DNA from 2 places in the Kiloniella antarctica genome. Region 2 is predicted to be linked to the other one. Evidence: predicted binding sites of a transcription regulator. Region 2 holds the regulator's gene; the other holds the start of a gene.

Region 1 (10,295 bases), on a different contig from region 2:
GCGATCAGGAATAGAACGTTTACGGAGTTCAATCATATCTCCGCCATGTTTAATGTTTGCGTGGATGGTGCGCCTAAAATCGAGCCAACGACCATTTTTCTCAATACGTCGACGGCGAGATAAGCGGTATCTAATCGCAAGTGCCAGTTTATAGGCGAGGGCTTCTGCCTCAGCTATTTCCATTGGGTTAACAAATTGACGAAAGTCTATTTTAGCTCGGCCTGTTTTCTCTGAAGCGATTAAGCGTCCAGATGCTTGTCCTTCGATATTTTGCTGTTCCAGAGTTTCCACTTGCGGAGCTTGGCTTGTCGTGTTGTCAGATTTTTCTCCAAGGTGGTCGCGCCATGCCTTAGGAAGAGGAGGATTTGATTTGATAGAACTGTTACTTGGTAATGGACTGTTGCGTGTTTTTCCGCGTTTATGCCAGTAAGCCTCGAATAATACGTCAAATTGCTTCCAATCGTCGTAGGAACTTGCCAGTAAAGCTTTTAGCCGTCGCTGGTCTTCTTGTTCATTGCCGATCGTTTTTGAGATAACGGATAAAGCGTACTCTGTTTCTTTGGGACCAAGGTTAAATCCATTCATTCTCAAGTGCTCAACAAACCCTTGCATAGGTAGTATCAATGGATTTTTTTGAGTAATGAGAGAAGTATCAGTCACGATTTATGCCGCTTTCCCGGCAAGGCGACTTGTGACAATAGGTGTAATCGATTTCAGATCTGTCTCAGTTTTTAACAAGCAGATTAAAGATTGTTGAATTCTTTCCAAATCACCGTCAAAGCTCCGGATATTTAAACCAGTCAATGCAGCAGCCCAATCAAGCGTCTCTGCCATACCAGGAATTTTCTCCAGCTCTTCCTTTCGGAGTGCTTGTACAAATCGAGAAATTTGATCTGCAAGTAAAGGTTCTATGTTGGGAAGGCGGGCAAGAATGATCTCTAACTCTTGCTCTTGGTTTGGAAAATCCGCGTAGGAATAAAGACAACGCCTACGTAGAGCATCCGAAAGTTCGCGTGTTCCGTTGGATGTCAAAATCACCTGCGGTATTGATGTTGCTTCTATGGTGCCAAGTTCTGGGATCGTCACCTGAAAATCTGAAAGAAGCTCTAAGAGGTAGGCTTCAAATTCGCTATCAGCACGATCGATTTCATCGATCAGAAGGACGGGCGATTTTTTTTGACGTATAGCTTGAAGGAGAGGGCGTTCCAGAAGAAATTTTTCAGAAAAAATATGCTCTTCTACTTTTGTTGTATCCTGCTTTTGTGATTCTGAAACCTTGATCGACAATAGTTGTTTTTGATAATTCCACTCGTATATCGCACTCGCGGCATCTAACCCTTCGTAACACTGAAGGCGAATGAGCTGAGTTTCCAATACCGTGGCAAGAGATTTTGCGATCTCGGTTTTACCAACGCCGGCTTCGCCTTCAAGTAAGAGGGGGCGCTTAAGGTCTATCGCAAGCTGTAAAGCGGTGGCTAGGTTTTCATCTGCAATATAATTGACGTCTGCCAGCTTGGTTTTAAGTGATATTGTTTTGGGCATAACCATACTCTTTTAAGAGGGTAATCAGGTACTGAAGGTTCTCATAAATATAACGGTCTTCAGTACCTGATATCAGTGAGTTAACCTGTTAACCCGAGACGTTGAGCCGTTTGCCATACCCGCCAATGATCGTGTGGCATTTGGGTGTGCACCAAGCCTTTGTGTGCAAAGGCATCGTTTACAGCATTGGATAAGGCAGGAACCCCACCAACGTTCGGGCTCTCACCAACGCCTTTGGCACCTATCGGGTGATGGGGACTTGGTGTTACAGTAAAGTCTGTCTCATAAGTTGGTGTCTCTACTGCTGTTGGCAGGTAGAAATCCATAAGACTGGCACCTTTGACGTTACCAATTTCATCGTAAGAGATATCCTGTCCCATCGCGATGGCAACGGCTTCTGTCAAACCACCATGAACCTGTCCCTCAATAATCATTGGGTTAATTCGGGTTCCACAGTCATCAAGTGCATAAAATTTTCTGATGTCTGTAACTCCAGTATCAACATCTACATCGACGACACAGAAATAAGCTCCAAATGGGTAAGTCATATTCGGCGGATCGTAATAGGATACGGCTTCAAGCCCAGGCTCTAACCCGGGAATGGCCTGATTGTATGACGCAAAGGCGATTTCTTTCATGGTTTTATGCGCTTCAGGATTACCCTTGATCTGAAAACGATCGACATCCCACTCTAGATCCCCTTCGTGAACCTCTAAAAGGTAGGCCGCAATCATCTGTGCCTTTGCCCGAATTTTACGTCCAGCCATTGCCGTTGCTGCGCCTGCAACCGGGGTTGAGCGTGACCCATAAGTCCCCAAACCATAAGGTGCGGTATCTGTATCACCTTCTTCAAGGGTAATATCTTCTGCTGGAATACCGATTTCAGAAGCTACAATTTGAGCAAAGGTTGTGGCGTGGCCTTGACCTTGGCTAATTGTTCCTAAACGGGCGATTGCTGAACCAGTTGGGTGAATACGGATTTCACAAGAATCAAACATTCCTAGACCAAGGATGTCGCAATTTTTTACAGGGCCAGCACCAACGATTTCAGTAAAGAAAGCCACACCGATCCCCATCAGATTACGGGTTTCTCCGCGATCAAAGGCCGTCCGGTTTTCAGCTTGCTCGGCCCGGAGTGCTGGATAATTCACTGCCTTTGTGGCTTGGTCCATTGCTGTATGATAATCACCGGAATCATATTCCCAACCCAGAGCAGACTGATATGGGAACTGTTCTTTTTTGATGAAGTTCTTTATCCGGAGTTCTACCGGGTCCATATCCAGCTTTCTGGCCAAAACATCAATCATGCGTTCGATGAGATAGGCAGCTTCTGTAACGCGGAAAGAGCACCGATAGGCAACCCCACCAGGTGCTTTGTTTGTGTAAACTCCATCTACACCAACGTAAGCAATCGGGATATCATAAGACCCGGTTACAATGTGGAAAAAACCTGCTGGAAATTTAGTCGGATCAGCACAGGCATCGAATGCCCCGTGATCGGCAAGAACGTGAGTCCAAAGGCCTGTGATTTTACCGTCAGCTGTTGCGGCAATCTTACCCGTCATGTGGTAATCACGTGCGAAAGCGGTTGATGTCAGGTTCTCAATCCTGTCTTCCACCCATTTGACTGGCTTACCCGTGACGATAGATGCCACAGTTGAACAGATGTACCCGGGATAAACCCCAACCTTGTTACCAAAGCCACCCCCAATATCGGGCGAGATCACTCGGATATTGTGCTCTGCAATGTTGGTAATCAACGACGCAACCGTTCGAACGGCGTGTGGCGCCTGAAAAGTTCCCCAAAGTGTGAGCTTACCATTGATTTTGTCCATGGAAGCGACACAACCACAAGTCTCTAGCGGGCAAGGGTGAACGCGTTGGTAAGTGATTTTTTCTTCAACCAGGACTTCTGCATTATTCAAAACCTGTTCGGTGCCTTCTTTGTCACCTTCTTCCCATAGAAAAATGTGGTTGTGGTGTTTGCGAGGGCCGTGTGCCCCTTCCATTTTATCTTTGATGTCTTCGCGTAATAACGGCGCATCGTCATCCAGAGCTTTGAAGGCATCGTTAATGACCGGGAGCTCTTCGTACTCAACTTCGACGAGTTCAACCGCATCAGCTGCGGCATAACGATCGTGGGCCACTACAAAAGCGACTTCTTGATTTTGGAAGAGAACCTTTTCATCGGCGAGGACGGCTTGAACGTCACCGGCAAGTGTAGGCATGTAGTGCAGATTAAGTGGCTTTAAATCTTCTGCAGTGAGAATGGCCACAACACCTGGCACGGCAAGAGCAGCTTCTTTATCAATAGATATAATACGAGCATGGCCATATGGACTGCGGACAAAATCACCAAAGAGCATACCGGGTAATTTAATGTCATCGACATAATTACCTGTTCCTTGGGTGAATCGGGCGTCTTCTACGCGTTTACGGGATGATCCAAGGCCTTGAAGTTTTTCAATGCGTTCTTCTCTGGATATCGGGGATTGCACATTCATTTTATTCTGCAGCCTCCTGTAAAGATAGTTCCTGGCTTGCAGCCATAATTGACTTCACGATATTTTGGTATCCGGTACATCGACAGAGGTTGCCAGAGATCCCATACCGGATTTCGGTTTCGGTTGGTGTTGGGTTTTCTTTTAAAAGTCGATAGGCGCGGGTGATCATGCCCGGTGTACAGAAACCACATTGCAGGCCGTGGTTTTGACGGAAAGCTTCTTGAATAGCATGCAACGTCCCATCGGGATGTGCGATACCTTCGATGGTTGTTATGTCGCTACCATTGGCTTGACCGACGAACATTGTACAGGATTTGACCGATTTTCCGTCGATATCCACGGTACAAGCTCCGCAATGGCTTGTGTCACATCCTATATGAGGTCCGGTGATATTTTGGTCTTCTCTTAGAAAATGGATTAGCAGAGTTCGGGGATCTGCTTTAGCTTCGATTTCTTGACCGTTTATAGTCATCTTAATATCGATGTTTGACATTTATTTCTCCAACACTCCTTGGGGCGTTATCCAAGGATGCCTTATCAAAAAACATATGAGGTTCTATTGCGCGCGGCTATGGGCTTTGGCTATGGCGCGTTCAACCATGATGCCCGCTACGTGTTTGCGGAACTCAATAGGACCTCGACCATCTTCTGCTGGGTTCGTGATTGCCTTGGCAGCAGTAGCAGCAGCTTTGATCGTGTCGGGATCAAGCGTAGTCCCCACGAGGATTGAAGACGCTTCTTCTGCCCATAGTGGGGTTTCTGATAGGTTGGTTAAGCCTATAGAGGCCGTTGCACACGTGTTACCAGACATAGTTAAGACAACTGCAGCAGCAGCCGTAGCGTAATCACCAATTTTTCTTTTTTGTTTTTCGTAAGCCGACCCGTGGCCAGAGGTTGGTGCATCTAAATGGATTGAGCTTAAGATTTCACCGTCTTCACGGGCAGTATAATAAGCACCTTGATAAAAGTCTCGGGCAGCAACAGAACGCTCGCCGTTTGGACCAACCATAACAAAGGAAGCATTCAATGCCTGCATGATGGCGGGCATATCATTAGCAGGATCACCGTTTGCGACATTACCACCAATTGTGCCTACGTACCTTACCTGAGGGTCGGCAATCTGTAGCGCAGCCTCTCTTAATAAAGGGCAGATTTCGTGAAGCTCTTCTGAGCTAATTAATTCCGCCTGTGTCACCATCGCACCCAAGACGATTTGACTGTTTTGTATGGAGATCGACTTAAGTGATTGCACATCTTGTAAATCGACCAAATGCTCCGGCAATGCCATTCGAAGCTTCATCATGGGAATAAGGCTGTGTCCGCCAGCAACAATCATCGCATCATCACCAAGTGACGCCATCAGGCCGATAGCATCATCAATCGACGCTGGTCGATGATAATCAAAAGAACCGGGTATCATACTTCTCTCCTGTTTGTTCGGAACGTTATTTGTCTTGTCCGAATTTCTTTCGAAAAGACTAAGTCCGAATGTCAGGAGCAAGTGAGTACCAATCCGCGATTGTCGCCGTTGGTGCACGAAATACGTTTATTCTGCACGAAATGCACAACGTAATTACAGAACGTAATTATACTGAGGATGCGCACATAAAATATTATTGTGAATATTATCGGGAATAAGTTTGGAAAGTCTGAAAATTAATTCAACTGAAGCAATTTGCGTAATTCTGTGACACGGGCACGACTGACAGGGATCTCCGTTCCATCCTTGTTATTAATCCCATTCTCCTCTTTGTTCCCAATAATACAAAAGGCTTTGTCGCCATCCTTACGAAAGCCGGTAATTTGGTTCTTGTTGACGATAAAGCTGCGGTGAGTGCGAACAAAGTTGTTAGGATTCAGACTTTTTTCCAGGCGAGATATCGACCAAGGGCAAAAGAGATCCTCTCCACCATCATTGATCTGGGTGTAATGGCCATCTGCTTTTACAATATGAATGTTTTCGGCAGAAAGAAGCCTTTGTATCTTGTTTTGTTCATAAGGAATTTTTATATCATGGCTGGTTTCGTGGATGTCATTTTGTTTTGTTTCATTTAACGAAGATACGGCTTGTGTATGTTGTCCTGGTTGTTTTTCCCACTGTTTGTTTAAATTTTCTAGAGTGGCGTTTTGATTAGTAGCTTTGGCCTTATCTTCATTATTACCTTTCGTATCTTCAGGGACAGCCATTAAAAGAAATAGCCCGGACAGTACAAAAGATGAGAGCACAACGACCAAAGCGAGGCGATCATTATCAAGAAAGGATGGGGCTGTGGGGGTCATCTCTGCGCCAAGACTAAAGACGGTAAAGTACATGGCGGAATAATGCATTGCCGATATTGCTAAGCCAAGTACGACAGAGCCAGCTGAGATACTTAATAGTGAACGGTTACCATAAGCGAGCTCTATTGCTGCAATAGAAGACGCAATGCCAATGGCAATAGCCATGACAATCCCTGTCGGGCTATAGGTTACGATGCAATTCGCTGACAAAGCGCTCATGCCAAGATAGTGCATGCCTACGATGCCGAGGCCCGTTAACGTTCCGGCAATTGCAATTCGAGTTTTTGTGCGTACCCCAAAATGCAAGGAAAGCAGGGCCACTCCGACGACAAGAACGGCAATCAAAGCTGACGCCAAGGTCCTTAAAGGATCATAACTGATCGTAATGGGGAGTTCGACGGCAAGCATGCCAGTGAAGTGCATAGACCAAATGCCTGTGCCCAAGGCAAGCGCCCCTTGAGTGACCCGGACTTTTCGTTTCGAGGCATCGAGATGACGAAGGTTCGAGGTCAAACGCAAGGCAGTAAAGGCCCCCATAATGGCGACCGCTAAAGAACCCAGAATAAGAAGTGGTGAATAGGCCACCTCTAACGGCATGTCTCTCTCCCCAGATTTCGACCTGTTTCGGCTTTTGTTTTGTTGATATTTTATGATGAAAGTCGATTTTTCTTTTTAACCTATAACGGAAGATCGTGAAATTCAAGCAAACGACTTTTGTGATTATACACGATGCCTTTAATCATCAGTTGTAATCTTATTCGCGAAAAATAGAATACAGTTTCAATCATCGCGATTTTTTTTGAATTTTTTTAATTAAAATATTAGTTTTCTTGTTAAGAACAAATAAAGAACATTGATCATTTTAAAGGTTTCACGTAACTTAAGCGGATGATGAAATATGATATCCCTACATATCTCGGGCAGGTTGTAAGAGGTAACTTTTGCCCTGTACCGTTCTTTGCATTCAAAGTTCCAGCAGGTTTTCCTTCGCCCGCAGAAGATTATATCGAGGGGTATTTTGATTTAAATGAACGCTTAAGCATAAACTTTAATGCAACGTTTCTTTTAAAGGTTTCTGGAGATTCGATGATTGGCGCTGGAATTATGCCAGGGGGAATGTTGGTAGTAGACCGCTCTCTTGAAGTTAGGGATGGAAAGATTGTGATTGCTATTCTTGACGGGCAACTCACAGTTAAACGGCTCTATAAACGGTTAGGCAAAATTATGCTGATGTCTGAGAACCCGAATTATAAGCCTATTAAAATTTCTGATGAACAAGACTTGCAGATTTGGGGAGTGGTAACCAATGTTATCAACCCGCTCAACTAACTCGTTTACAACGGAACATTCTTACCGTGATGCTGAGGCAAAAGTCTTCGGTGCCAATTCTTACGTCCAAGATCAAAAGTGGGTGGCGCTGGTTGATGTAAATAATTTTTACGCCTCATGTGAACGGGTTTTTCGCCCTGATCTTGAAAAAACACCGATTGTTGTTCTTTCCAACAACGATGGCTGTGTCATTGCGCGATCTCAAGAGGCAAAAGACCTTGGGTATAAAATTGGTGACCTCTACCACATGATCAAACCTCGATTGAAACAAACAGGAACCGAGGTTTTTTCTTCTAATTACGCGCTCTATGGTGATTTCTCTAGGAGAGTAAATGAGATATATCTAGATTTTACACCGAACATAGAACTTTATTCCATTGATGAGAGCTTTCTAAGTTTTTCAAACCCGGTAAATAAAGAAGATCTGATATGCCTTGGAAGACGCATTAAGGAAAAAATACAGTTGCACACAGGGTTACCTGTTTGTGTTGGTATTGCGCCAACGAAAACGCTTTCAAAAATAGCTAATCGAATAGCCAAGAAAAATAAAAATCATAACGGTGTTTTTCTTCTGGTGCCTGAAAATGATGATCAATTGCGAGCGGTTGAGATCTCAAATGTATGGGGTGTTTCTCGAAAGTTGACACCAAAATTTCAAGAGTTGGGTATTTATAACGCGTTAGATTTGGCACGAGCAGACCCTAAACGTATTCGTTCTCGTTTCAGTGTGGTGTTGGAACGCATGATTTATGAGCTTAATGGTGTGGCTTGTTTGGAACTTGAAGAGGTCGCGCCCCCCAAAAAAGGTATCATCGTTTCACGCGGTTTTGGTCAGTATCTGGATGATATCGAGCTGATAAAACAAGCTGTCGCATCGTACGCGACGAGAGCTGGTGAGAAATTGCGCTCTCAAAACCTTGCTGTGACGAGATTGACGACTTCTTTGCGGACGAGCCCTCACGGCAAAGATCAGACTTATTATCGGAACTCTTTTAGCATTACTTTTCCTGAAGCAACCTTTGATACCAGCATGATTATTCGGGCTGCGGAATATTGCTTGAAGAAGGTTTATCGCCCGGGATTGAAATATCAAAAGGCCGGTGTTTTCCTTGATGGATTGGTGGATGCAAGCACAACGCAGCAGGATTTTTTCTTCAAACCAGATATAAAGAAATCGGAGGCTTTGATGGGGGTGTTGGACAAGCTTAACCGTGTGCACGGGCGAGACACGGTCCGCTTTGCCGCATCAGGTATGAATAAAGACTGGAAAATGCGTCAAAAGATGATCTCTCCACGCTATACGACCCGATGGGACGATATCAAAGTGGTAAGCTAATTCAGCAGAGCAGAACATCTTTATTTTTTGACATTATTCCTGAAAATATCGAACAAAATGCCCTTTGCCGATATGCCGGAATTCAGAAATGACAGGGACGTAATCCAACGCTTGTATAGGGCTTGGCACTTCGCCCGTTGGCAAATTACGATCTTTACGCACGATGGTTGGGTCGGCAATGGGAACAGCATCAAGCAAACGCTTGGTATAGGGATGTTGGGGATTGTTAAAGACCACATCTCTGGGGCCACATTCAACAATTTGGCCCAGCAACATCACCGCAACCCGGTGGCAGACTTGTTCAACAACAGCCATATCATGGGAAATAAAGAGATAGGAAATATCAAGCTCATCTTGAATTTCCTGAAGCAGGTCAAGAACTTGAGCTTGAACGGAAACGTCGAGGGCAGAAACGGACTCATCTGCAATAATCACCTTAGGTTCCAGACTAAGCGCACGGGCAATGCAGATACGTTGCCTTTGTCCACCTGAAAATTCATGAGGATGACGATCCATAACACTCTGTCCCATGATATCAGGGCTGAGACCAACCTGAATAAACAGTTTTTCCACACGGTCACGGAGTTCGCTGCCGCTCGCCAGTTTGTGAATGAGAAGAGGTTCTCCAACGAGATCCCCCACGGTCATACGTGGATCAAGAGCTGCGTGTGGATCTTGAAAAACCATCTGCATCTTCCGTCGGACCGGTAGCATCTCTCTGCTTGAGAGACCAGCAAGTTCCTGACCATCTATTTTTATGGACCCACTCCAGGGAATAAGGTTGGTCAGAGATTTACCAATTGTCGATTTTCCACATCCGCTTTCACCAACAAGGGCGAGAGTCTCACCTGGGAAAAGGTCAAATGATAGATTTTCAACGGCATGAACACGACTGATGGGGCGTTGCAGCAGGCCGCCTTTAATATCAAATCGGACCGTCAGATCACGAACCTCAATCAAAGGTTTTATTATTTCAGAGCTTTTCCCCACATGTTTGGCTATAGGAGGAATATCTTTGAAACTGCCGAGTTTGGGGACGGCGGCAAGAAGGTTTTTAGTATAGGTTTCTTTCGGAGTTACGAATAGGTCTTTGACGGGTTGGCTTTCAATGATTTTACCTTGGTGCATGACAATGACATTATCGGCCATCTCTGCGACCACGCCCATATCATGGGTGATGAGAATAATTGATGTATTGAAATCCCGCTTTAAGTCGTTCATCAAGCTCAGGGTCTGGGCTTGTATAGTGACATCTAGGGCGGTAGTTGGCTCGTCAGCAATCAATACTTTTGGGTTACAAGACA
Region 2 (10,295 bases):
TTCGACCTTTGTTGGCCACCCGGTTATTGAAGCAGAGGGTGCCTTTACTGAAATTAAAAGAGAACAACTTTGTTCTGAATTAGGTTTGTCGACTGAAGCGCCGACTCTTGCAGTATTGCCGGGAAGTCGAAGAGGTGAAGTCGCCAAACTAGGACCTGTGTTTAAGGAAACCGTTGCCTTACTCGCCAAGTCAATCCCTGATCTGCAATGTATTATTCCGACAGTAAGTAATGTAAAAAGCACCGTCGAAGCACTTACATGTGATTGGCCAGTTAAGGTTAGGGTTGTTGAAGGTGTTGATGGCAAACACAAAGCCTTTCGGTGTGCGAATGCAGCATTGGCGGCGTCTGGAACAGTCGCCCTAGAGCTTGCTGTCGATCGGGTGCCAACTGTTATCGCCTATAAAGTTGCACCTATTACTGCCTTTATTGCGCGTCTTCTAATAAAGATTAAGTTTGCGAGTTTACCGAACATTCTACTCGACCGAGAAGTCCAACCAGAACGTATTCAAGAAGACTGTACGGCTGAAATTCTTGCACGTGATATTGAATGTTTACTTTTGGATGGTACAAGAAAACAAGAACAGATTAATAGCTATGGTGAAGTAATTAAGCTATTGAAATGTGGTGATGAAATGCCAAGTACAAAAGCGGCAAAAACTATTTTGGCTGTCATTGGACAACACTCAGCTCTCTGATTATCGTTCCGGGCCAAAAATTATCAGGAGATTCCTTTGTGACAGATACAAAATCGTTCCAATTTTTACACACTATGATCAGGGTCGTTGATCTCGACAAGTCTATTGATTTTTATACGCGGCATCTTGGGATGAAACTTCTGAGAAAAAAAGATTTCCCATCTGGAGAGTTTACTCTTGCGTTCTTAGGGTACGGCGATGAGGAAAATCATACGGTTATCGAGCTCACTCATAATTGGGGGCAAAAAGAGTCCTATGATCTTGGAACCGGATTTGGTCACCTCGCATTAGGAGTGCCAGATATTTATGCAACGTGTGCGGAGTTGGAAAAAGAAGGGGTAAATATACCTCGTAAACCAGGACCCATGCAGCACGGATCAACTGTGATTGCCTTTATTGAAGATCCTGATGGTTATAAGATCGAACTCATTGAGCGATAAGCCACTTCAAAATGAGGCTTAAGATTGGAACACTTTATTAAAAAAGCGCTGCGAATATCGCAGCGCTTTTTTATTTTGCTCGTATTTTACTCGGTCTTGAGGTTATCTTTTCTCAACCGGGATAAATTCACGTTCTTCATGGCCGAGGAACAGTTGACGTGGACGGCCGATTTTGTGGTGAGGATCTTCGATCATTTCTTTCCACTGAGCAACCCAACCAACAGTTCTGGCAAGAGCAAAGAGAACGGTAAACATCGAAGTTGGAAAATTCATAGCCCGTAAAATGATACCGGAATAGAAATCCACATTAGGGAAGAGTTTTTTCTCTGCGAAGTATGGGTCAGAAAGTGCAACACGTTCCAGTTCCATGGCCAACTCAAGCAATGGATCGTTAATACCAAGCTCTTCGAGGACTTCATGACATGATTCACGCATTACTGCAGCGCGTGGATCATAGTTTTTGTAGACGCGGTGGCCAAAGCCCATGAGACGGAAAGGATCATTTTTGTCTTTAGCGCGTTCGATATACTTTGGAATATTGTCTTTATGCCCAATTTGCTGAAGCATGCTGAGAACAGCTTCGTTTGCCCCGCCGTGGGCAGGTCCCCAAAGTGAAGCAATACCCGCAGCAATACAAGCAAAGGGATTGGCGCCACTAGAGCCAGCTAACCGAACGGTTGATGTTGATGCATTTTGCTCGTGATCAGCATGAAGAATGAAAATTCTGTCCATAGCACGAACAAGTGCCGGACTTGCTTTGTAATCTTCACATGGCACAGAGAAGGTCATGTGTAAGAAGTTTTCTGCAAAACTCAAATCGTTTTTTGGATATACGAATGGTTGACCAATCGCATACTTATACGCATAAGCTGCAATCGTAGGCATTTTGGCAATGAGGCGATGCGATGCAATCAATCGTTGGTTTGGATCTCGGATGTCGGTTGAGTCGTGATAAAAAGCGGACAGTGCGCCAACAACGCCAACCATAATTGCCATCGGGTGAGAATCACGACGGAAGCCGCGATAGAAGTTCATCATCTGCTCATGTAACATCGTATGGTAAGTGATGGTTTGTTTAAACTCTTTGGATTGATCTTTGTTTGGAAGCTCGCCATTGAGCAAAAGATAGCATGTATCCATATAATCGCTTTTGGTAGCGAGATCTTCAATAGAGTAACCGCGGTGCCGCAATATACCCTTGTCGCCATCAATATAAGTAATTGAAGAATCACAACTACCCGTAGATGTAAACCCAGGGTCGTAAGTGAAACATCCGGACTCACTATAAAGTTTACGGATATCAATAACACTAGGACCAGAGGTTCCGTCTAGGATTGGCATGTCAAAACTTTTTCCCGTACGGTTGTCCGTAAGGGTAACGCTGTTATTTGGGGTGGTATCTGACATTTTTGGAACCTCTGCTCTTTGTTATTTTTACTGGTTTGTTGCGCAGCAGCATAATGCTTTTACTACTTAAGATCAAATTGTGCGCTGCAATATTTGTTATACTCTCTTACTTCTTTAGATTTGGTCTGTAATACGGTTAATTGATTCTTCCTTACCAAGAATCTCCATGACTTCAAATATACCTGGAGAAACATTAGAACCACTTAGTGCAGCACGAAGGGGTTGAGCTACTTTACCAAGTTTAATCTCATTTTCTTCTGCAAATGTTTTAACGGTTGTTTCCAGAATTTCTTCTTTCCACTCTGTGTGCTCTTGCAATAAAGGTAGTAAATTTTTTAAATTCTCCTTACCTTCATCCGAGAGTAGTTTTTCAGCTTTGGCATTTAAGGCTAGAGGTCTTGCTCTCACGTAGAATGCGGCACTTTCTGCAAGCTCGTTTACAGTTTTAGCGCGTTCTTTGAGACCACTCATACCCTTGATTAATCTGTTTTTGGCATCATTAGTAATGGTGATAGCCTCATCTTTCTCAATCAAAGGTGCGATGATATCTGTAAGATAAGTGTTTTCTGCATTACGGATATAGATCCCGTTCAGGTTTTCCAACTTTGCGAAGTCAAAACGGGACGGTGATTTACCGACACCACTGATATCAAACCATTCAATAGCCTGTTCAGTGGAAATAACTTCTTCATCACCGTGTCCCCAACCTAGGCGAAGTAAGTAATTTCTAAGAGCTTCTGGGAGATACCCCATTTCATCGCGATAGGCTTCTACCCCGAGTGCGCCATGACGTTTAGATAGCTTTGCGCCGTCAGCGCCGTGAATAAGGGGGATATGCGCAAATTCAGGAAGATCCCAACCCATGGCTTTGAAGAGCTGTACCTGACGGAAAGCATTTGTTAAATGATCATCGCCGCGGATAACGTGGGTAATGCCCATATCATGATCATCGACAACAACTGAAAGCATATAGGTTGGTGTGCCATCAGCTCGAAGAAGGATCATGTCGTCCAACTGTGCGTTTGCTACAGTCACGTCACCTTGTACCAAGTCCTTGATTACCGTTTCCCCATCAAGAGGCATCTTTAAGCGAACAACGGGGGCGATACCTTCTGGAGCTTCAGACGCAAGACGATCGCGCCATAGGCCATCATATTTCATAGGACGGCCTTCAGCTTTGGCTTTTTCCCTCATTTCGGTAAGCTCTTCAGGGCTACAATAACAATGGTAAGCTTTACCTTCGGCTAGTAGGTGGTTTGCAACTTCTTGATGCCTGCTCGCACCTGAAAATTGGTAAGTGATCTCATCATCATGATTTAAGCCAAGCCAATCGAGACCGTCTATTATAGCTTCAATAGCTTCTGGCGTGGATCTTTTCCTGTCAGTATCTTCTATTCGCAGGAGGTATTTTCCGCCATGATGTTGTGCAAAAAGCCAATTAAATAATGCTGTACGGGCACCGCCAATATGTAGAAATCCAGTTGGTGAGGGTGCAAAACGGGTTACAACCTGTTTCGTGGGCTGGCTCATAATGATCTTTCGTAAATCAAGAGTGTTTGGGTATTGTCTCAGTGGTGGTTGTTCATGATTTGTGGAACAAATTCAGGCCTATCTAGGAACAACAGAGACTTCTGTTTCGTCAAATGTTTAGCATATTGTCTAAGATATCGCAAATGATGTTCGTCATTTGTGCGGGTGTTGGATCGTAAAATTTACTTTGATAAAGAGAAAGTGTCGTTGTTTGTTCGTTGACGGGTCTTATGTTGGACTTGCGTCTTCATTTGGTTTTCAATTGTTATCTCTCTTTGTTGTCTGGGCTTCTTGTAACAATGGGTTAAAGCGAACTGTAAAGTTAAAGCTAGAAGAGGTCGGTGAATCAATTTTAGCTTCTTCCTAGATGAAAATATATTCATCTAGGAAATGTTTTTGTGGATATTAAGAGAGCCCTGTAACGTTTGTGCAGGGCTCTCTTTTATTACGCTGTACGGGCTATGTCTTGATGCAGAGTTGAAATCGAGAGACAGGCATCTGCAACTTCTTTGCCTTTGACCTTGAAGTGCTCAAGGAAGAAATGAAGATGTTCTTCTGAATTATGAAAGTGGTGTGGAGTCAATATGGCGCTTAGTACCGGAATGTCAGTATCCATTTGTGCCTGCATCATACCTGAAATTACGGTTTGTGAGACAAAGTCGTGGCGGTATATGCCGCCATCAACGACAAAGGCTGTCCCAACAATCGCAGAAAAACGTCCTGTCTTTGCAAGCTTCTTTGCGACCAGAGGAATTTCCAAGGCACCGGGGACATCAAATATTTCAACCCTGGCCAATCCATTGGATTGTTTTTCAATTTCGCTTAAGAATGCTTTTCGACAATTGCCAACGATATCGCTGTGCCACTGTGCTTGAATAAAAGCAAAGTGCATGTCTTGATACTTACTATTAGAATTCTGATTCATCGATTTTTCCAATCAAACACAAAACGAGAATCAGGGCGCACGTAATGGTATAACCTCAACAATCTCAGTTGAGGTTTCGCCACTCCGTTCTCTACCATCCGGACTATAACCGTCGGCCGTGGAATCTCACCATGTCTGCTGACCCTTTCAGATGAAAGCTGAAAGGCGCTCGCGGGCTTAAGCCAAAAGGCTATTACCGCCGGTGGGGATTTTCACCCCGCCCCGAGAACATGTCTTTATCAATAAAAGACGGGTTCTTATTATCCGATGATGACGTGAATTTCTACAAATAATTTCGATGGTCATACAAATGGTCATACAAAGAGTGAATATAATTGGGATATGAGTGCTAAATACTAGTTTTAGTTGTTATTTATATCTCAATTATATTCAATGTATTTTTGTAGTAAATCTGATAGTGGAAGGAATGGACTGATAAGTTGGGTACATTTCAATTTGTATATGAAGTCAATGATTGAGGACGAAAGATCGCGGCTGCTCAACTGGATCCCTGTCTTTTTTGGGCTAGGAATTGCTCTATACTTTTCATTACCATTCGAACCAAATATTTATCTTGTCTCGACCCTGAGTTTAACCCTTTGGCTTTGTACGATCATTGGCCGGTATAGTAAGATCTTGGGGGAAAATGCTTGGCTGCCTCTACTTATTGTTAGTTTAGTTTTATCAGAGGTCAGTCTTGCTACATATCGTTCGGATACAGTTCAAGCACCTGTGTTGAGTTATGAAATTGGCCCCCGGATGATTGAGGGCTCTATTCTTTCCATTGAACCTTCATCTCCCGGGCAGCGCTATGTTTTAGGTAACTTGGATCGTAAAGGTTTTAAAAATCAAACAGTCCCCAAATACATTCGATTAAGATCGAACATCCGACAAAATGAAATCGAGGTAGGAGACCGTATACGGGCGCGGGTCATCGTAAAGCCACCATCTCAACCAGTCTATCCTTCTGGATTTAACTTTGCACGTTATGCTTATTATAAACAAATTGGTGGAGTTGGTTATATTTGGGGGAGGGTCGAAAGCATTAGAAGCAACACCAAGGATTTATCGAACATTGATCTTTTTTGGAATGGCCTGAGAAACGATTTGGTTCAAAGGATTGAAACCCATTTACATGGAGATGCACGCGATTTAGCCATTACATTCTTAACGGGGCAAAAGGGAGGAATTTCCAATAAGGCGAGAAATGATATACGTCAGTCGGGATTGGCGCATCTTCTCGCAATCTCCGGGTTACATATGGGATTAGTTGCGGGAATAATATTCTTTACGCTTCGTTTTTTCATGGCATGTGTGCCAGTTCTGGCTTTGAACTATCCGATAAAGAAAATCTCAGCCTTTGTGACGTTCATTATTTGTTTTGGATATTTGGCGCTGATTGGTATGCCGCTATCGGCACAGCGTGCTTTTATGATGGCGGGGGTATCTCTTTTCGCGATTATCCTCGATAGGCAGGCGATTTCTATGAGGACGGTGTCTGTTGCGGCATTGGTTCTACTTATTTTAACACCAGAAGTTTTAATATCAGCGAGCTTTCATCTGTCGTTTGCTGCAGTTATCGCTTTGGTCGCCGTTTTTGAATATTATAACAAGCTGGAAAGAGGAAGATCGTTTCTCGAAAGAGTTATAAGTGGGCTGAAGGTTACGGTTCTTTGCTCTCTGATTGCTTCTTTGGCGACAGCACCATTTGTTTTATATCATTTTCACAGTTTACCTCTTTATGGAATTTTAGCCAATTTAGTAGCTGTTCCTTTTACTGCACTTGTTCTTATGCCTTTGGTACTGCTCAGTTATGTCTTGATACCCTTTGGTTTAGAAGGTTTATCACTGACCCCTTTGGGGTGGGCATTCGAGTTTTTACTATTGCTTGCAGATTGGGTTTCCGCAATTCCAAATGGGGAGGTAAAGGCACCAAACTTTCCTGTTGGCTATCTTGCTCTGGTGTCTACAGGGGGATTGTGGATGTGCCTGATAAAAAATAAGATGCGCTTCTTGGGGAGCTTACCAATTTTAGTCTTTGTGCTCGTTGTTACTTTTACCGAACGGCGTCAGGATATTTTGATTGATGGTAAAACTGGATTGATTGCTATTCGTATTGATAATGAACTCTTTACAAATCACACCAGAAAGGCGCGTTTCATATCAAAAGTCTGGCAACAAAATTTAGCGATAGATCATACCAGAAACTGGCGCGAGCTGCCTGAAAGTATTTTTCGTTGTGACGAGAATGCTTGTCTATATAGGGCAGGAGGGAAAACGATATCTTTTATTAAAAGAGGAAACGCCTTTGCCGAAGATTGTACTAAAGCAGATTATATTATTACGGCCTTAAAAGCCCCTGGGTGGTGTCAGGGAAAAGAGCATCTCGTTATTGATTATTGGGACTTAAGAAAAAAAGGTGTTCACAGTATTACGCTCTTGCCTTTAGGTGCGTCTTCCGTGCAGCCGACGACTTCGCATTCAGAAACCCGTGTTAAGTTCAAAGTCGTGAATGTGTATAAGAACGAAGGGACAAGACCCTGGGTGCGATAATTTGGTATTTTACTTAGTAAACTAATTTATTAAAAATGTAGTTCAATATATTGATATTATTTGTTAATGATAGTTTCTAAGTAGTCCAACAAGTTTCCCTTGAACCTGAACGCGATCAGCATCATAAACTTTGGTTTCATAAGATGGGTTTGCGGGTTCTAGTTCAATCTTGCCGCTTTGGCGTCTGACATGTTTAAGAGTTGCTTCCGTATTGTCGACAAAGGCGACGCCGATCTGACCATTCTCGATAACATCACAGCGTTGAATCAGAACAGTATCACCATCCAAAATGCCAGCTTCTATCATTGAATCTCCTTCAACAATGAGGGCGTAATGATCCCCTTTGCCAATGAGGCCCATGGGTACATCAACATACGAAGATGGATCGTTTAAGGCTTCTATAGGCGTACCAGCAGCAATTTTGCCGTAAAGAGGAAGGTGTACGCTTTCATTTTCTGATAGAGATTGATTGGCTGCTTGGATGCCTGAGGATAGCAGAGGATTATTGCTTGATGTTTGATCTGAATTTCTTATTTGGGGAACGGGTCCAAGATCTTCTGGTAGGCGAAGGATTTCAACGGCACGGGCACGGTGGGCCAGGCGGCGGATAAAGCCACGCTCTTCCAGAGCTGTCACCAGCCGATGGATGCCGGATTTTGACTTTAGACTCAACGCGTCTTTCATTTCGTCAAAAGACGGAGAAACTCCTGTGCGGGACAGATGATCCCGAATATACAATAGAAGCTCACGTTGTTTCTTGGTCAGCATCGAAAATCCCCCGAATAATATCGCGTTTTGTCAGTAGAACAAAACAAAAACATATCTTTTGTTCTACTTTGGTTCTCTTAAGGGGTCAAGGCCAAAATGTGATTGAAAAGAGCTTAAAGCCGGATAATTTCAACTTCACAATCTTTTTTAATTGCTGGTGCAAAAGGGGCGCGAATGAGAAGGCAATCTGCTTTGCGTAATAAATTAAGCATTGCACTGTCTTGGCGACTAAAGGGTGTTGCAAGTAATTGCCCTTTATCATTTGTCGTAAGTTGTGCGCGTAAATAGTCCTGACGTTTATCGTTTTCGCCAAGATCATTTGCCAGTATCGCTCGTTCTCTTCTTTGAGAGTATGGGTCTTGTCCGGTCATTTTCCAAAGAGCAGGGCGTGCAAAAATATAGGCACAGACCAAGGTTGAGACCGGATTTCCGGGAAGGCCAATCATGGGGGTGTTGCCCAGTTTCCCAAAAATAAGAGGCTTACCCGGGCGCATGGCAATACGCCAAAAATCGATTTCCAATCCTTGTTTGCCGAGCACGGAACGAACAAGGTCGTGATCACCAACGGACGCCCCGCCCGTAGTAAGAAGCAGGTCAGCGCCTTCTGCGCCTCTGGCCATGGTTGAGAGAGCTTCGCCATCGTCAGGAGCAATGCCCAAGGAAATAGGTTCTCCTCCACATTCACGTACAAAAGACATGAGTGCCGTCGTGTTGGAGCTGATGATTTGGTTCGGGCCTGGTGTTTCTCCGGGGAGAACAATTTCATTTCCTGTGGCCAGGATCGCTACGCGGGGTTTACGATATACTTCCAACCAAGGGTGGTTCATGGCTGCAGCCAAGGCAAGATCTCTGGCCGTTAAGATTGTTCCTTTTTCAAGGCCAACCTGGCCTTCTTTGAAATCAAGGCCCGCCGGACGGATATAGCGTCCGGCACTTTCGCTCTGGTTTACAGTAACCTGATCACCTTGTTGTTGGGTGTTTTCTTGTATTACGATGCAATCGGCCCCCTGTGGCACCGGGCCACCAGTGAATATTCTAACGGCTTCACCAACTTTTAGACACTGATCATAACTTCCCCCGGCAGGGGATTCACCGAGCACGGTTAACTGAGCGGGTATGGTTGCAATATCTGCGGACCTGACAGCGTAGCCATCCATGGCGGATACATCTGTTGGTGGTTGGGTCAGACGGGCCTTGATGTCTTTAGCGAGGACGCGCCCTAAGGCGTCGTGCAGAGAAACGGTTTCAGGAGATAATTGGGTAAACCCAGCAAGAATTCTCTCTAAAGCTTCTTCAACCGATAACATCATTTTGCCTCGTAAGTGCCAGATTTACCACCAGTTTTCTTTACCAGGCGGACGTCTGTAATTTGAATGCCTTTATCAACGGCTTTACACATATCGTAAATAGTCAAAGCGGCAACAGAGACGGCTGTGAGCGCTTCCATCTCGACCCCGGTTTGTCCGGTTAGCTTGCAGGTACCAATTACATCAATGGCATTTTCATCCGGGTGCAGTTCGAAATCGACTTTGACGGATGTCAGCATTAAGGGGTGGCAGAGCGGGATGAGTTCGGGTGTTTTTTTTGCTCCCATAATACCAGCCAGACGCGCGACGGAGAGAACATCTCCTTTTTTAAAACCACCTTCTTGGATCAACTTCATGGTTTCGGGTTGAAGGAGAACACGTCCCATCGCGGTTGCGCTCCGCGTCGTCTCTTTTTTATCAGAGACGTCGACCATGACAGCTTTACCTTCTTTGTCGAAATGTGTGAACGTGCTGCCAGACATCTGCTTATTTCTTTCGTTTATGCTTATTGGGCCAACAGTGATTTAGTTGCGGCTGCGACATCTTCCTGACGCATAAGAGATTCGCCAATGAGGAACGTTGTCGCACCCGTTGCTTTCATACGTTTGAGGTCATCTGGTGTATAAAGGCCACTTTCGGCGATAAGTAACTTATCAGACGGTACCATC

What was found. Region 2 encodes LexA, which represses DNA repair genes until DNA is damaged. Its sites were predicted from a motif close to ATGTTCTANTTTGGTTC; they were not measured.
Region 1: ACFSKO_RS07055 (LexA family protein) is a predicted target of LexA. The motif match lies at 7,164-7,180, and genes of this name have one in related genera.

Annotation. Positions count from the first base shown of each region.
Region 1 is NZ_JBHUII010000004.1:18,007-28,301, reverse strand. It holds gene ACFSKO_RS07090 (vWA domain-containing protein) at 1-660, opposite strand, end outside; gene ACFSKO_RS07085 (AAA family ATPase) at 664-1,542, opposite strand; gene ACFSKO_RS07080 (aerobic carbon-monoxide dehydrogenase large subunit) at 1,623-4,046, opposite strand; gene ACFSKO_RS07075 ((2Fe-2S)-binding protein) at 4,048-4,539, opposite strand; gene ACFSKO_RS07070 (FAD binding domain-containing protein) at 4,603-5,466, opposite strand; gene ACFSKO_RS07065 (hypothetical protein) at 5,535-5,684, shown strand; gene ACFSKO_RS07060 (MHYT domain-containing protein) at 5,703-6,923, opposite strand; gene ACFSKO_RS07055 (LexA family protein) at 7,218-7,655, shown strand; gene ACFSKO_RS07050 (Y-family DNA polymerase) at 7,633-8,991, shown strand; gene ACFSKO_RS07045 (ABC transporter ATP-binding protein) at 9,025-10,295, opposite strand, start outside.
Region 2 is NZ_JBHUII010000011.1:199,530-209,824, forward strand. It holds gene lpxB (lipid-A-disaccharide synthase) at 1-697, shown strand, start outside; gene gloA (lactoylglutathione lyase) at 772-1,137, shown strand; gene ACFSKO_RS16975 (citrate synthase) at 1,240-2,544, opposite strand; gene gltX (glutamate--tRNA ligase) at 2,659-4,074, opposite strand; gene ACFSKO_RS16985 (6,7-dimethyl-8-ribityllumazine synthase) at 4,520-4,999, opposite strand; FMN riboswitch at 5,082-5,233, opposite strand; gene ACFSKO_RS16990 (ComEC/Rec2 family competence protein) at 5,471-7,552, shown strand; gene lexA (transcriptional repressor LexA) at 7,616-8,320, opposite strand; gene ACFSKO_RS17000 (molybdopterin molybdotransferase MoeA) at 8,434-9,630, opposite strand; gene moaC (cyclic pyranopterin monophosphate synthase MoaC) at 9,627-10,109, opposite strand; gene trpC (indole-3-glycerol phosphate synthase TrpC) at 10,133-10,295, opposite strand, start outside.